Regions from separate parts of the Streptomyces sp. NBC_01471 genome, predicted to be linked through region 2. Evidence: riboswitches for the same ligand, from Rfam matches in the RefSeq annotation. Region 2 holds a riboswitch; each other region holds the start of a gene.
What was found. A riboswitch is a leader RNA that binds a small molecule or an ion and turns the genes downstream of it on or off. The one in region 2 is predicted to bind cobalamin.

Region 1 (5,378 bases), 1.4 Mb from region 2:
CGGGCAGCAGCGCGGACAGGGCCCGCACCGCCGTACTCTTCGCGGTCCCCTTCTCGCCGCGCACGAGTACGCCGCCGACAGCCGGGCTGACCGCGTTGAGCAGCAGCCCGAGACGCAGGTCGTCCATGCCCACGACAGCGGTGAACGGGTAGGGCGTGGTCACTTCGGGATCACTCCTTCAGATGCTCGGGTGACAGGTTCGGTAACGGGCGGGGGCGCGGGGGGCCGGCGGGACGCTCCCGGTCGGAGGGGGCCCGTGGCCCCGGCCGCTCTCACGGCGCTCCGGGCGGAACGAAGGGGAGTCCGGCCGGAGCGCCCGACTCGATGAGCGAGAGCAGCCCGTCGGTGTCCGCGTGCTCCTCGATGAGGTCGCCGAGCCGGTCCAGCTGCTCCTCACGGAGCATGCCGAAGCTGGTGTCGGGCGCCGGTACGAAGCGGCGGCCCGCGACGGCGGCGACCTCCCGCAGGAAGGCCCGGCGGAAACCGTCGCTCTCCAGCGAGCCGTGCCAGTGGGTGCCCCACACGGAACCGGTGCGGCAGCCGTCCAGGAAAGGGGTGCCGCCCAGCACCTCCGCGACCCCGTGGTGGATCTCGTACCCCTCGACGGGCTCCCCGAGCGCCTCGCCGACGGGCCGCGCCAGGGTCTTCTCCACGGCGAACCGCACCCGGACGGGCAGCAGTCCGAGCCCGGCCACGGCCCCGGCACGCGATTCGACCGTGTCGTCGATGTGCTCGCCCAGCAGCTGGAAACCGCCGCAGACGCCCAGCACCGGACGGCCTTCGGCGGCCCGCCGGGCCAGCGCGTCCGCGAGCCCGCGCTCCCGCAGCCACTCCAGCGCGCGCACGGTGCCGCGCGTCCCCGGCACGATCACCAGGTCCGCGTCGGCCAGCTCCTCCGCACGGTCCACGAACCGCACCACGACGCCCGGTTCGGCCGCCAGCGCGTCCACATCCGTGAAGTTCGACATCAGCGGCACGGCGCACACGGCGACCCGCAGCACGTCCTCCCCGTACGGAGCGGCCACGGCGGACTCGCGCACCGTGCCCCGCATCGACACCCGCAGCCCGTCCTCCTCGTCGATGCCCAGACCGTGTGCGAACGGCAGGACACCGTAGGTCCGCCGCCCGGTCAGCCCGTACAGCATGTCGAGCCCCGGTTCGAGCAGGGACACGTCGCCGCGGAACTTGTTGACCAGGTACCCGGCGACGAGCGACTGGTCCTCGGCGCTCAGCAGCGCCGTCGTACCGAAGAACGACGCGAAGACACCGCCCCGGTCGATGTCGCCGACGACGACCACCGGGAACCGCGCGGCGCGCGCGATGCCCATGTTGACGATGTCGGTGCGCCGCAGATTGATCTCGGCCGGACTCCCCGCCCCCTCGCAGATCACCGCGTCATACATGCCCCGGAGCTGGTCCAGACAGTCCGTCACCGTGCCGAGCAGCGATTCCTGGCGGCCGCCGTGGTAGCCGCGGGCGCTCATCTCGCCCACCGGCTTCCCCATCAGCACGACCTGGCTCGACCGGTCGCTCCCCGGCTTGAGCAGCACCGGGTTCATCAGCGCCGTGGGCTCGACCCGCGCCGCCTGCGCCTGCATCGCCTGGGCCCGCCCGATCTCCGCGCCCTCGCGGGTGACGAACGAATTGAGCGACATGTTCTGCGCCTTGAAGGGGGCGACCTTCACACCCTGGCGCACCAGCCACCGGCAGATGCCCGCCGTGACCACGCTCTTCCCCGCGTCCGACGTGGTTCCGGCCACCAGTAGTCCGCCACTCATCCGCGCACCTTCCTCACCACGAGAGCTGCCGCGAGCGCCAGCAGGGACACCCGGCGCGACAGCCGCACCGCGCGCTCGATGTCGCCGGCGGCAACGGGCCGGCCGCCGGCGTTCAGTACCGCCCGGTGCTCGACCCGGCCGCCGTACGCGAGGGTGCCGCCGAGCCGTACGCCCAGCGCGCCCGCGAACGAGGCCTCCACCGGGCCCGCGTTGGGGCTCGGGTGGCCGCCCGCGTCCGACCGCCAGGCCCGCAGGGCGCCGCGCGGGTCCTCGCCCGCGAGCACCGCGAGTACGGCGGTGAGCCGGGCGCCCGGCCAGCCGGCCAGGTCGTCGAGCCGGGCGGATGCCCAGCCGTACCGCAGATGACGGGGGGACTTGTGGCCGACCATCGCGTCCAGGGTGTTCACCGCCCGGAACCCGGCGAGACCGGGCACCCCGGCCAGGGCGCCCCAGACCAGTGCGCCCACCACCGCGTCGGAGGTGTTCTCGGCCACGGACTCCACGACGGCCCGCGCGATCTGCTGCGCGTCGAGCGCCTGCGGATCGCGTCCGCACAGATGCGGCAGCCGCTCCCTGGCCGCCTCGACGTCTCCCGCGGCCAGCGCGTCGCCCACCGCGCGGGCCTCACGCCCCAGCGAAGTGCCGCCGACGACGGCCCAGGTGGCGGCGGCGGTCAGCGCGACACCCGCCGCGGGCCGGCCGCGTACGGCACGTCCGGCCAGTACGGCGGCGCCCGTCGCGCCCCCGGCGCAGACCGCGGTGTGCAGGGCGCCCCACCCGCGGTGGTCGCGCCAGAGCCGGCGCTCGACGGCGGCGGCGGCCCGCCCGAAGGCGGCGACGGGGTGCCCGCGCCGGGGGTCGGCGAAGAGGAGGTCTGCCAGGAGGCCCGTGGTGGCGCCGTACACGAAGACACGCTCGGCACGCATGGGTCAGCAGCCCGGTATGCCTCGGCGGGCCCGTTCAGCAGCCGTACTCGGAGCGTCGGGCGGTTCGGGCAGCAGGCGGCCGCGCATGGCGTAGTCCTCACTCAGGGTGTCCGCGCCCTGGTTCGACGTGACCGGCGGTGAGAGTTCCTGGCTCCCGGGGTGCGACCCCCGGTGACAGTGGCGGGACCGCGCCGGATTCGCACCGGACTTCCTCTCCTGCCGCCGTATTGGCCCCGGAAGTCCACCACGGTCGGCGAACACCCGTCAACTCACCCTTGACCTGCGACGGGGCCGTGTGCGGAGCCCCACACGGGCCGCTCACACGGGCCGCCCGCCCGGCGGCCGTTGGCGGGCCGCCGGGCGGGCGGGGTGACGCGGTCGGTGGTGCGGGGCGGCGTGGTGGTCAGGCGACGATCAGATAGATCCCGTACGCCACGGCCGCCGCGCAGAGCGCGAAGCAGGCGTACGAACCGGCCCGCGCGGCCGGCGCCGGGCCCCGGCCCGCACCGGCAGGTGTCGCGGCGGCGGGTGCGGTGGCGCTGCCTGCCTCCGGCGCGGGCCTCCGCGCGAGGCCCACCACGCCGAGGGTGAACAGGCCCACCAGTCCGACGGTGGCCACGAGGCTGACGCCGAAGACGGTGCCGAGTGCTGCCCAGTCGATGTCCATGCTGCGGTGTCCTTCTCCTTCAGACCGTGGCGGGCCGGGTGGGCTCCGGTGCGGCGCCGACCGGTGCGGGGATGGTGGTGCGGAGACCGTCGGAGACCGCGCCGGCCGGCGGCGGCGGGGTGACGGCCGCGACGGCCGCGGTCACCACACCCGGGGGCTCGTCCGACCCGGCAGGATCGTCGGGGGTGACACTGTGCTGGCCCACCGGCCTGCGGCGGGAGAGCGACCAGATGACACCGGAGCCCGCGATCAGCAGGACGGCGACCGCGCCGATGCCCCAGGGGCCGCGGCCGGTCAGATACTCGGCGCCCGCGCCGACGATCGCGGCGGCGGGCAGGGTCAGGCACCAGGCGACGAACATCCGGGTCGCGGTGGACCAGCGGACTACCCCGCCCTTGCGGCCGACGCCCGCGCCCATCACGGCGCCCGAGCAGACCTGGGTGGTGGAGAGCGAGAAGCCGAGGTGCGAGGAGGCCAGGATCACGGTCGCCGCACCGGTCTGGGCGGCGAAGCCCTGCTGCGGCCGCAGCTCCGTGAGCCCCTTGCCCATGGTCTTGATGATGCGCCAGCCGCCCAGGTAGGTGCCCAGCGCGATGGCGGTGCCCGCGGAGACGATGACCCACAGGGGCGGGTTCGATCCGGGTGCGATGACATGGCCGGTCACCAGGGCGAGGGTGATGACGCCCATGGTCTTCTGCGCGTCGTTGGTGCCGTGGGCGAGCGAGACCAGACCGGCGGACGCGATCTGACCGGCCCGGTAGCCCCTGGCGGCTGACTTCTCGTCCGTACGGCGGCCGATCCGGTACGTCAGCCTGGTCGCCAGCAGGGCCGCGACTCCGGCGACGACGGGCGCGGCGACCGCGGGGAGCAGAACCTTGGTGATGACGACATCGCCGTTGACACCGGACGAGCCGACCGACATCAGCGTGGCTCCGATGAGCCCGCCGAAGAGTGCGTGGGAGGAACTGGACGGCAGGCCGAGCAGCCAGGTCAGCAGGTTCCAGAGGATGGCACCGACGAGTGCCGCGAAGATCACTTCTGTGGTGATGCCCTGTTCATTGATGATCCCGCCGGAGATCGTCCTGGCGACCTCGACGGACAGGAAAGCCCCGACAAGGTTGAGCGCGGCGGACATGGCCACCGCGGTCTTCGGTTTGAGAGCGCCGGTCGAGATGGTGGTCGCCATCGCGTTGGCCGTGTCGTGGAAACCGTTCGTGAAGTCGAACACGAGAGCGGTAATGATCACGATCCCAAGGAGCAGGGTCAAGTGTTCCATTTACCTGGGCAATCGTTCGAGGTCATTGACGAGATGAACGTAGGCAACCTGGGTGAACGGAAGATGAACTGGGCCGGGCGCTGTGGTGACCCTGCCCGGAGGCCTCTGTTCCGCTCCCCGCGGGCCGCTGCCCCGGCGGCCTGCCGGGGCGCCCGGGCGCCTGGCATCATCGCGTGGACGGGCGCAGGTGCCCGGAGCGGCACAGCGGGCAGACGTGCGGCGAGGCAGACGTGATGGGGGCAGACGTGATGGGGGAGACGCCGGTGGCGCCCGAGGAGACCGATCCGCTCGCGAGAGCCTGGCACGAGCTCGTCGCCACCGCCCGCAGGACCGCTTCCGAAGGGCTGGTCGTGGGCACATCGGGCAATGTCTCGGTGCGCTGCGGCGACCTGGTCCTGGTCACCCCCAGCGGCGTGCCGTACGAGAGGCTCGGCCCGGGCGACACCGTCGCCGTCGACCTGGACGGCCACCAGGTGCTCGGCGAGCTGAAACCGACCAGCGAACTGCCCCTGCACCTGGCCGTCCACCGCGCCACCACCGCCACCGCCGTGGTCCACACCCACGCGGTGCACGCGACGGCGGTCTCCACCCTCGTCCCCGAGCTGCCCGTCGTCCACTACATGGCCGCTGCGCTGGGCGGCCCGGTGCGCGTCGCCCCGTACGCGCTCTACGGAAGCGACGAGCTGGCCGCGAACATGCTCACCGCCCTCGCGGACCGGTCCGGCTGCCTC
Region 2 (5,378 bases):
CTCCGGGGCGCTCCCGCGCAGGGCCCGGACGGTGGCGACCATGCCGCCGTGGTACTGGAAGTAGTCGTCGGAGTCCGCGATGTCGTGCTCGCGGGTGTCCGTGTTCTTCGCGGCGACGGTGATCCGCTTGTACGCCGTCTCCATCTCGGCGCGGGCCGGGCGGCCGTCCAGTTCCCGGCCGTAGGCGTAGCCGCCCCACACCGTGTACACCTCGGCGAGATCCGCGTCGGTGCGCCAGTCGCGGCTGTCGATGAGCTGGAGGATTCCGGCACCGTAGGTACCCGGCCGCGAGCCGAAGATCCGGGTGGTGGCCCGGCGTTCGTCGCCGTGCTCGGCGAGGTCGGCCCGGGTGTGGGCGCGTACGTAGTTCTGCCCGTCGGGCTCGTCGAGGGATGCGGCCAGCCGTACCGCGTCGTCCAGGAGGCCGATGGTGTGCGGGAAGGCGTCCCGGAAGAAGCCCGAGATGCGCAGGGTGACGTCGATGCGGGGACGGCCCAGCTCGTCGAGCGGCACCGGCTCAAGGCCGGTGACCCGGCGTGAGGCGTCGTCCCACACCGGGCGGATACCGAGCAGTGCGAGGGCTTCGGCCACGTCGTCGCCCGAGGTGCGCATCGCGCTGGTGCCCCACAGGGAGAGCCCCACGGAGGTGGGCCACTCGCCGTTGTCGGTGCGGTAGCGCTCCAGGAGCGAATCGGCGAGCAGCTGTCCGGTCTCCCAGGCGAGCCGGGACGGGATGGCCTTGGGGTCGACGGAGTAGAAGTTGCGGCCGGTCGGCAGGACGTTGACCAGGCCGCGCAGCGGGGAGCCGGAGGGCCCGGCGGGGACGAATCCGCCGTCCAGCGCGTGGAGGGCGTGGTCGATCTCGTCGGTGGTGGCAGCCAGCCGCGGAACGACCTCGCGGGCCGCGAAGCCGAGGATGTCGGCCACTGCCTGCGGGTGGCCGTCGGCGACCTTGACGGCGGCCTCCGGATCCCAGTCCGCCGCTTCCATCGCCTCGACGAGGACCCGCGCCTGCTCCTCCGCCGCGTCGGCCGCGGTACGGGTGGCGTTGGCCTCGTCCAGGCCCAGCGCTTCGCGCAGCCCCGGCAGTGAGGCGGTGCCGCCCCAGATCTGTCGGGCGCGCAGGATGGCGAGCACCAGGTTGACCCGGTCGGCTCCGGCGGGCGGGTTGCCCAGGACGTGCAGTCCGTCACGGATCTGCGCGTCCTTGATCTCGCACAGCCACCCGTCGACGTGGAAGATGAAGTCGTCGAAGCCCTCGTCGTCGGGCCGGTTCTCCAGGCCCAGGTCATGGTCGAGTTTGGCGGCCTGGATGAGCGTCCAGATCTGGGCCCGGATCGCGGGGAGCTTCGCCGGGTCCATGGAGGCGATCTGGGCGTACTCGTCGAGGAGTTGCTCCAGGCGCGCGATGTCGCCGTACGAGTCGGCGCGGGCCATCGGCGGGACCAGGTGGTCGACCAGCGTGGCGTGGACGCGGCGCTTGGCCTGGGTCCCCTCGCCCGGGTCGTTCACCAGGAACGGGTAGATGAGCGGAAGATCACCCAGGGCCGCGTCGGGACCGCACGCGGCGGAAAGGCCCGCGTTCTTGCCGGGCAGCCACTCCAGGTTTCCGTGCTTGCCGAGGTGGATCATGGCGTCCGCGCCGAAGCCGCCGTCGTCCGCGGAGGCGGCGATCCAGCGGTACGCGGCCAAGTAGTGGTGCGAGGGCGGCAGATCGGGGTCGTGGTAGATCGCGATGGGGTTCTCGCCGAATCCGCGCGGCGGCTGGATGAGGACCAGCAGATTGCCGTGGCGCAGGGCGGCGAGCACGATGTCGCCCTCGGGGTTGCGGCTGCGGTCGAGGAACATCTCGCCGGGCGCCGGGCCCCAGTGCTCCTCCACGTTCGCACGGAGTCCGGCGGGGAGCGTGGCGTACCAGCGCCGGTAGTCGGCGGCGGGGATACGGACGGGGTTCCGGGCGAGCTGCTCATCGGTGAGCCACTCCTGGTCGTGGCCGCCGGCCTCGATCAGCGCGCGGATCAGTTCGTCGCCGTCACCGGAGGCGAGACCGGGGACGTCCCGCGGACCGAAGTCGTACCCCTGGTCGCGGAGCCGGCGCAGCAGGGCGACGGCGCTCGCGGGGGTGTCCAGGCCGACGGCGTTGCCGATCCTGGAGTGCTTGGTGGGGTACGCGGAGAGCACCAGGGCCAGGCGTTTGTCGGCGGGGGCTATGTGCCGCAGCCGCGCGTGGCGCACGGCGATCCCGGCGACGCGGGCGGCCCGTTCGGGGTCGACGACATAGGCGGGGAGCCCGTCCTGGTCGATCTCCTTGAAGGAGAAGGGCACCGTGATCAGCCGGCCGTCGAACTCGGGTACGGCGATCTGGCTGGCCGCGTCCAGCGGCGACACGCCCTCGTCGTTCTCCTCCCAGACGGCCCGTGAACCCGTGAGGCAGAGCGCCTGGAGGATGGGGACGTCCAGGGCGGTGAGGGCGCCCGCGTCCCAGGACTCGTCGTCGCCCCCGGCGGAGGCCTGGGCGGGCTTCGTTCCGCCGGCGGCCAGGACGGTGGTCACGATGACGTCCGCCGCGCGCAGCGTTTCGATCAGCTCCGGCTCGGGGGCGCGCAGCGAGGCGACGTAGAGCGGCAGGGCCCGGCCCCCGGTGTCCTCGACGGCCTCGCAGAGGGCGGCCACGAAGGCGGTGTTGCCGCTCATGTGGTGGGCCCGGTAGTAGAGCACCGCGACAGTCGGCCCGTCCGTGGTGCGGGCGGTGCGGTCCAGCGGGCCCCAGCTGGGCGCGGGCGCCGGGGGCTCGAAGCCGTGGCCGGTGAGGAGCACGGTGTCGGAGAGGAAACGGGCGAGCTGGTCGAGGTTGGCGGGCCCGCCGTGTGCCAAATAGGCATGGGCCTCGGCGGCGATTCCGACCGGGACGGTCGACGCCTCCATCAACTGGGCGTCGGGGGCCTGCTCGCCGGTGAGGACGACGACCGGGCGCCCGTCCGCCAGGAGCAGGTCGAGGCCCTCCTGCCAGGCGCGGATGCCGCCGAGGAGGCGTACCACGACCAGGTCGGCGCCTTCGAGGAGCGCGGGCAGGTCGGTGAGCTGGAGGCGGGCCGGGTTGGCGAAGCGGTAAGCCACCGGGCCGTCAGCGGCACGGGCGCTGAGCAGGTCGGTGTCGGACGTCGACAGGAGCAGGAGCATGCGGCGTCAGGCCTTCCTCGGGGTGTCCACGCCCCGGGCGGTGGTCAGGACGGCGGGAGTTCCTGGCTCACCCGGCTCGGAAGCCGGGCTCACAGTGGCGGGACCGCGCCGGAATCTCACCGGGCTTCCTCCCCTGTCGCCGTCTAGGCGATTGCGGGCCGAACGGCCCGTCGCCAAGCATAGTAACGACCTTGACGGGCGACCGGCAGTGGGCCACCGGGTCCGCCCGCGGCGCACCCGGTCCTTACGAGCCGTCGCATCGGTGCAGGACATGGGCCTTGCGGACTGGTCGGTATGCTCGCCGCCATGCCCCTCTCCTCCGCACCTCCGCCTCCACGGGAGCCGGCCGCCCGCCGTGACCGCGGTGACGCGTGTCCGGGCAGCCTGCGCCTGCACACGGCGGCCGACGGCGCGCTGGCGCGGGTCAGGATCCCGGCGGGCGTACTGACGGTTTCGCAGGCCGGGACGCTGCTGGACGTGGCGCGGCGGCTGGGCGACGGGGCGCTGCATCTGACGTCGCGCGGCAATGTGCAGCTGCGCGGGCTGGCCCCGGACCGGGGCCAGGAGCTCGCCGAGGTGTTCGCGGGCGCCGGGCTGCTGCCCTCGGTACGCCATGAGCGGGCCCGCAATGTCGTGGCCTCCCCGCTGTCCGGCCTCGACGGGCGGGGAGCGGCCGATGTCCAGCGCTGGGCGCGGGAGTTGGACGCACTACTCTGTGGCTGCGAGGCGGCCGCGGAGCTGTCGGGCAGGTTCCTGTTCGCGCTCGACGACGGCCGCGGTGACGTGGCCGGGCTCGGCGCGGATGTGACGTTGATCGCTTCTTCGGGCGCCGGTGCGCTGCTGTGCGCCGGCGATGCGCGGGAGACGCTGGCGGTGCCGGCCGAACACGCGGCCCGCTGTGCGCTGCTGGCGGCCGAGACCTTCCTGAGCACAGCCCGTGCCGCCGGAACCGGCGCCTGGCGCGTGGCGGAACTGCCCGGCGGACCGGCGGCGTTCGTCCGCGCGGTCGCGGAGCGGCTGGCAGCCGCCGGCATCCCGGCCGCTGCCCGGGACCGGGCGGAACGGCTGACGTCCGGAGCCGGGCCCGCGCCCGGTCCGGTGCCGGCCCCGGACGGACGGACGGCGCTCTCCGTCGGGGCGCCGCTCGGCCTCATCACCTCCGCCCAGTGGCGCCTGCTGACCGACACGGCGCAGCACGACGGCAGCGGCGAGCTCCGGCTGACCCCGTGGCGGGGTGTGGTGCTCCCCGGTCTCGGACCGGACACCGCTGAGGCCCGGCTCGCCGGACTGTCGGCCGCGGGACTGATCACGGGACCGGACTCCCCCTGGCACGGGGTCGGGGCGTGCATCGGGCGCCCCGGCTGCGCGAAGTCCCTGGCCGATGTGCGCGCCGACGCCGCACCGGCCCCCGGCACCGGTCACGGCCTGCCCGTGTACTGGTCGGGGTGCGCACGGCGCTGCGGCCACCCCCACGGCGACTGGGTGGACGTGGTCGCCACGGACGCCGGTTACGAGGTCTCCGTACGCGGTGAACGGCTGCGCGAGACCATGAACGACCCCTCAGAGTTCGCCGCCACCGTGGCGGAAGCCCGGACCACGCCCCTCACGCAGTGACGAAATGAGCGAGAAGACAGTGTTCGACTACGAGAAGGACGGCCCGGCGATATACCGCCAGTCCTTTGCGACCATCCGCGCAGAGGCGGACCTCTCGGAGCTTCCCGCCGATGTCAGCCAGGTCGCCGTCCGGATGATCCACGCCTGCGGCATGGTCGACCTGGTGCGCGATCTCGCCTACACGCCGCAGGTGGTGGCGCGCGCCCGCGAGGCGCTGCGCGCCGGCGCCCCCGTGCTGTGCGACGTGGCGATGGTCGCCAGCGGGGTGACCCGCAAGCGGCTGCCCGCCGGCAACGAGGTGGTGTGCACGCTGTCCGACCCGTCCGTGCCCGGTCTCGCGGCGGAGCTCGGCACGACGCGTACCGCCGCGGCCCTGGAGCTGTGGCGCGACCGCATGGAGGGCGCCGTGGTGGCCGTGGGCAACGCGCCGACCGCGCTGTTCCGGCTGCTTGAGATGGTCCGCGACGGCGCTCCGCGCCCGGCGGCGGTCATCGGGATGCCCGTCGGCTTCGTCGGCGCGGCCGAGTCCAAGGACGCGCTGGCCGACAGCGTCCACGGTCTCGACCACCTGGTGGTGCGCGGGC
Region 3 (5,378 bases), 5.4 Mb from region 2:
CGGCGGCCGACGGACTGAGGCCGGGGGTCCGGGGGTCGCCCCCCGGGCAAGCACAGCGTGGCACGGCTGCGGCGGCCGACGGACTGAGGCCGGGGTCCGGGCGGCGGACCGCCGCCCGCCGGGACGACCTGCGTCAACACCCCGCAGAAGGGGCACTCTTCACCGAAATCCCCCAGGATGACCGGCGTTGCCGTTCCGGTATGCGGATAGGGGTTCCGCCGAATGAGCATCCTCGCCTAGATTTCTGGCGCGTTGTACCAGGTGCTCAGTGAGGGGACGGACCGCACCATGCCCGAGAAAAGACCGGTGATCACGCCGGTGCGCGTGATCATCGCGGTATGCCTGATCGCACCCTTTGTCGCCATGCTCTGGGTGAGTTCGTACGCGAAGGTGGACCCGGCCTTCATCGGTATCCCGTTCTTCTACTGGTACCAGATGCTCTGGGTGCTCATCTCGACGGCGCTCACGATGACCGCGTACAAGCTGTGGCAGCGTGACCAGCGCGCCCGCAAGGGGGGTGCGTCCGCATGAAGGACGGAGTGAACGGAGTCGCTCTCGGCGTCTTCATCTTCTTCTTCGTGGCCGTCACGGTCGTCGGCTTCATGGCCGCCCGCTGGCGCCGCGCCGACAACGCGGCCACCCTCGACGAATGGGGCCTGGGCGGGCGCTCGTTCGGCACCTGGGTCACCTGGTTCCTGCTCGGCGGCGACCTCTACACGGCGTACACCTTCGTCGCCGTCCCCGCGGCCATCTACGCGGCGGGCGCGGCCGGGTTCTTCGCCGTGCCGTACACGATCCTGGTCTACCCGCTGATCTTCACCTTCCTGCCGCGGCTCTGGTCGGTCTCGCACAAGCACGGGTACGTCACCACGTCGGACTTCGTCCGGGGGCGGTTCGGCTCGAAGGGACTCTCGCTGGCCGTCGCGGTCACCGGCATCCTCGCCACGATGCCGTACATCGCCCTCCAGCTGGTCGGCATCCAGGCGGTGCTCGACGTCATGGGCGTCGGCGGCGAGGGCAGCAACTGGTTCGTCAAGGACCTCCCGCTGCTGATCGCCTTCGCGGTGCTCGCCGCGTACACGTACTCCTCGGGGCTGCGGGCCCCCGCGCTGATCGCCTTCGTCAAGGACGGGCTGATCTACATCGTCATCCTGGTGGCGATCATCTACATCCCGGTCAAGCTCGGCGGCTTCGACGACATCTTCGCCAAGGCCGGCCACGCGTTCTCGCAGACCAGCCCGGCGACGGGCAAGCCGCGCGGAGCGCTCGCGCCGGGCGCCGCCGGCCAGTGGGGCTACGCGACGCTGGCGCTCGGATCGGCGCTCGCGCTGTTCATGTACCCGCACTCGATCACGGCGACGCTCTCCTCGCGCAGCCGCAACGTGATCCGCCGCAACACCGCGATCCTGCCGCTCTACTCGCTGATGCTGGGGCTGCTCGCGCTGCTCGGCTTCATGGCGATCGCCGCGGGCATCAAGGTGAAGAACGGCCAGCTGGCGATCCCGCAGCTGTTCGAGAACATGTTCCCCGACTGGTTCGCGGGCGTGGCCTTCGCCGCCATCGGCATCGGCGCGCTGGTACCGGCCGCGATCATGTCCATCGCGGCGGCGAACCTGTTCACCCGCAACATCTACAAGGACTTCATCAAACCGGGCGCGACACCCGCCCAGGAGGCCAAGGTCTCCAAGCTGGTCTCGCTCGTGGTGAAGGTCGGCGCACTCCTCTTCGTGCTCGCCATGGACCCGACGGTGGCGATCAACTTCCAGCTCCTCGGCGGCATCTGGATCCTCCAGACGATGCCGGCGCTGGTCGGCGGGCTCTTCACCCGGTGGTTCCACCGCTGGGCACTGCTCGCGGGCTGGGCGGTCGGCATGGTGTACGGCACACTCGCCGCGTACGGCGTGGCGAGCCCGACGCAGGCGCACTTCGGCGGCTCCTCCAAGGAGATCCCGGGCATCGGCCAGATCGGCTACATCGGTCTGACCGCGTTCGTGCTGAACGTCGTCGTGACGCTGGTGCTCACCGTCGTGCTCAACGCGGTGAAGGCGCCCGCCGGAATCGACGAGACCTCCCCGGAGGACTACACGGCCGACGCCGGTGACGAGGGCGTCGAGGTGGAGCTCCCGTCGGCCACGGCAGGCGCCCCCGCCGGCCACTGAGCCCACCCGCTCCACCAGGGCCGCCGCGTCTCCGTTCCCGGGAGACGCGGCGGCCCTCGCCGTGCGCGCGGTCCTGTGACGTCGTCTCGCGGCCCGCCCCGGCCACCCCGCCCGCACGGGCCGGGGCCCGCGCGATCTGCTCCCGGCCGGGCTTCGCAGGGACGCCTGAGAGGGCCTGGGAGCCACTCCCGGGGCGGCGTACGCCGACGTACGGGCTGCCCCTCCGGCGATCCATTTCGCCCGCACGACACAACATATGGGGGGTGCTTTCCGACGGGCACCCCACATGTATGCTCATGCTCGCTGTCGCCGCAGGGGAATCCGGTGCGAATCCGGAACTGTCCCGCAACGGTGTGATCAGTGCGCTTTCGCGCACCGTGGAGTCCGAGGACCTGCCGACGGCGCATCCGGCTCGACCGAACCGGATGGGAAACGTCCGGGCCTCGCGGTTGGGCCTGCGGATGCTGTGCGGTGTGCTGCTCTGCTGTGCCCGTACGCACCCGTGCCCCCGCCGGCCCCAGCCGAGCGAGGGAGAGCGCACCGTGACCATCGCGCCCACCGCACCTGTCTCCGAGCAGGTGGCGGATGCCCCGGGAACCGTACTGCTGCGGACCCTGACCGACCTCACCGCCGATCTCACCGACACCGACCCGGGCCGGGTCGCCGCTGCCGCCCTGCGCGGACGCAACGCCGCGTCGGACGAGGCCGAGCTGCGGGAGCTGGCCACCGAGGCGGCCGCGGGTCTCATCTCCGAGGACCCCGCGTACTCGCGGCTGGCCGCCAGGCTGCTCACCCGCACCATCGCGGACGAGGCGGCGGGACAGGGCGCGGTGTCGTTCTCCTCGTCGGTCGCCGTCGGACACCGCGAGGGCCTGATCGCCGACCGCACGGCCGCGTTCGTGAAGCTCCACTCGGCCCGGCTCGACGCGACCATCGACACCGAAGCCGACGACCGCTTCGGATACTTCGGGCTGCGCACCCTCTACAGCCGCTACCTGCTGCGCCACCCGATCACCCGCCAGGTGATCGAGACCCCCCAGCACTTCATGCTCCGGGTCGCCTGCGGCCTGGCCGCCGACGAATCGGCCGGCGCCCTGGCGGAGGTCGGCTCGCTGTACGGGCTGATGAGCCGCCTCGACTATCTGCCCTCGTCCCCCACTCTCTTCAACTCGGGCACCCGGCACCCGCAGATGTCCTCCTGCTATCTGCTGGACTCGCCGCTCGACCAGCTGGACTCGATCTACGGGCGCTACCACGAGGTGGCGCGCCTGTCGAAGCACGCGGGCGGCATCGGTCTCTCGTACTCCCGCATCCGCTCCCGCGGTTCGCTGATCCGCGGCACCAACGGGCACTCCAACGGCATCGTCCCCTTCCTCAAGACCCTCGACGCCTCGGTCGCGGCGGTGAACCAGGGCGGCCGGCGCAAGGGCGCCGCAGCCGTCTACCTGGAGACCTGGCACTCGGACATCGAGGAGTTCCTGGAGCTGCGCGACAACACCGGTGAGGACGCCCGGCGTACGCACAACCTCAACCTGGCCCACTGGGTGCCCGACGAGTTCATGCGCCGGGTCGACACGGACGGCACCTGGTCGCTGTTCTCGCCCGCCGATGTACCGGAGCTGACCGATCTGTGGGGCGACGCCTTCGACGCCGCGTACCGCAAGGCGGAGGCCGACGGGCTGGCCAGGAAGACCATCCCGGCGCGGGAGCTGTACGGGCGGATGATGCGCACCCTCGCACAGACCGGCCAGGGCTGGATGACCTTCAAGGACGCGTCGAACCGTACGGCCAACCAGACCGCCGAGCCCGGCTCCGTCGTCCACTCGTCGAACCTGTGCACCGAGATCCTGGAGGTGACGGACGACGGCGAGACCGCCGTCTGCAACCTGGGCTCGGTCAACGTCGGCGCGTTCGTCTCCGGCGGCTCGCTCGACTGGGAGCGCCTCGACGCGACCGTCCGCACCGCGGTCACCTTCCTCGACCGGGTCGTGGACATCAACTTCTACCCGACCGAGCAGGCGGGCCGCTCCAACGCCAAGTGGCGCCCGGTGGGCCTGGGCCTGATGGGGCTCCAGGACGTCTTCTTCCAGCTGCGGCTGCCCTTCGACTCCCCGCAGGCGAAGGCGCTCTCCACGCGGATCTCCGAGCGGATCATGCTCGCCGCGTACGAGGCGTCCTGCGACCTCGCCGAGAGGAGCGGACCGCTCCCCGCCTGGGAGAAGACCCGTGCGGCGCGTGGTGTGCTGCACCCCGACCACTACGCGACCGAGCTCACCTGGCCGGAGCGCTGGGACGCGCTGCGCGCCCGGATCGCGAAGACCGGGATGCGCAACTCGCTGCTCCTCGCCATCGCTCCGACCGCCACCATCGCCTCGATCGCCGGGGTGTACGAGTGCATCGAGCCGCAGGTCTCCAACCTCTTCAAGCGCGAGACGCTCTCCGGTGAATTCCTCCAGGTCAACGCGTACTTGGTGAACGAGCTGAAGGAACTGGGCGTCTGGGACGCGCAGTCCCGCGAGGCGCTGCGCGAGGCCAGCGGGTCGGTGCAGGGCTTCAGCTGGATCCCCGAGGAGGTCCGGGCGCTGTACCGCACGGCGTGGGAGATCCCGCAGCGCGGTCTGATCGACATGGCCGCGGCCCGTACCCCGTACATCGACCAGAGCCAGTCGCTGAACCTCTTCCTGGAGACGCCCACCATCGGGAAGCTCTCCTCGATGTACGCGTACGCGTGGAAGCAGGGCATCAAGACCACGTACTACCTGCGCTCGCGTCCGGCGACGCGCATCGCGCGGGCGGCGCGCTCCGCCACCGTCCCCGCCCAGCAGGCACCGGCCGCCGCCGACGCGGACGCCATCGCCTGCTCCCTTGAGAACCCCGAGTCCTGCGAGGCCTGCCAGTAATGAGTGACGAACCCCAGAAGACCGCGAAGAACCTGCTCGACCCGGGCTTCGAACTGACCCTGCGTCCGATGCGCTACCCGGACTTCTACGAGCGCTACCGCGACGCGATCAAGAACACCTGGACGGTCGAGGAGGTCGACCTCCACTCGGACGTGACCGACCTGGGCAAGCTCTCGCCGGGTGAGCAGCACATGATCGGCCGGCTGGTCGCGTTCTTCGCGACGGGCGACTCGATCGTTTCCAACAACCTGGTGCTGACGCTCTACAAGCACATCAACTCCCCCGAGGCGCGGCTGTACCTCTCGCGCCAGCTGTTCGA

Region 1: linked by a shared signal. The riboswitch ahead of OG285_RS28555 (cobalamin biosynthesis protein) and the one ahead of cobN (cobaltochelatase subunit CobN) in region 2 are both predicted to bind cobalamin.
Region 3: linked by a shared signal. The riboswitch ahead of OG285_RS10195 (ribonucleoside-diphosphate reductase subunit alpha) and the one ahead of cobN (cobaltochelatase subunit CobN) in region 2 are both predicted to bind cobalamin.

Annotation. Positions count from the first base shown of each region.
Region 1 is NZ_CP109450.1:6,381,609-6,386,986, forward strand. Features, by position in the region: gene OG285_RS28545 (putative cobaltochelatase) at 1-163, opposite strand, end outside; partial or broken gene OG285_RS28550 (cobyric acid synthase) at 179-1,778, opposite strand; gene OG285_RS28555 (cobalamin biosynthesis protein) at 1,775-2,704, opposite strand; cobalamin riboswitch at 2,825-2,966, opposite strand; gene OG285_RS28560 (hypothetical protein) at 3,108-3,371, opposite strand; gene OG285_RS28565 (anion permease) at 3,391-4,647, opposite strand; gene OG285_RS28570 (class II aldolase/adducin family protein) at 4,881-5,378, shown strand, end outside.
Region 2 is NZ_CP109450.1:7,796,541-7,801,918, reverse strand. Features, by position in the region: gene cobN (cobaltochelatase subunit CobN) at 1-3,180, opposite strand, end outside; cobalamin riboswitch at 3,217-3,367, opposite strand; gene cobG (precorrin-3B synthase) at 3,475-4,794, shown strand; gene OG285_RS35275 (precorrin-8X methylmutase) at 4,814-5,378, shown strand, end outside.
Region 3 is NZ_CP109450.1:2,373,676-2,379,053, forward strand. Features, by position in the region: gene OG285_RS10185 (DUF3311 domain-containing protein) at 289-531, shown strand; gene mctP (monocarboxylate uptake permease MctP) at 528-2,159, shown strand; cobalamin riboswitch at 2,443-2,574, shown strand; gene OG285_RS10195 (ribonucleoside-diphosphate reductase subunit alpha) at 2,702-5,059, shown strand; gene OG285_RS10200 (ribonucleotide-diphosphate reductase subunit beta) at 5,059-5,378, shown strand, end outside.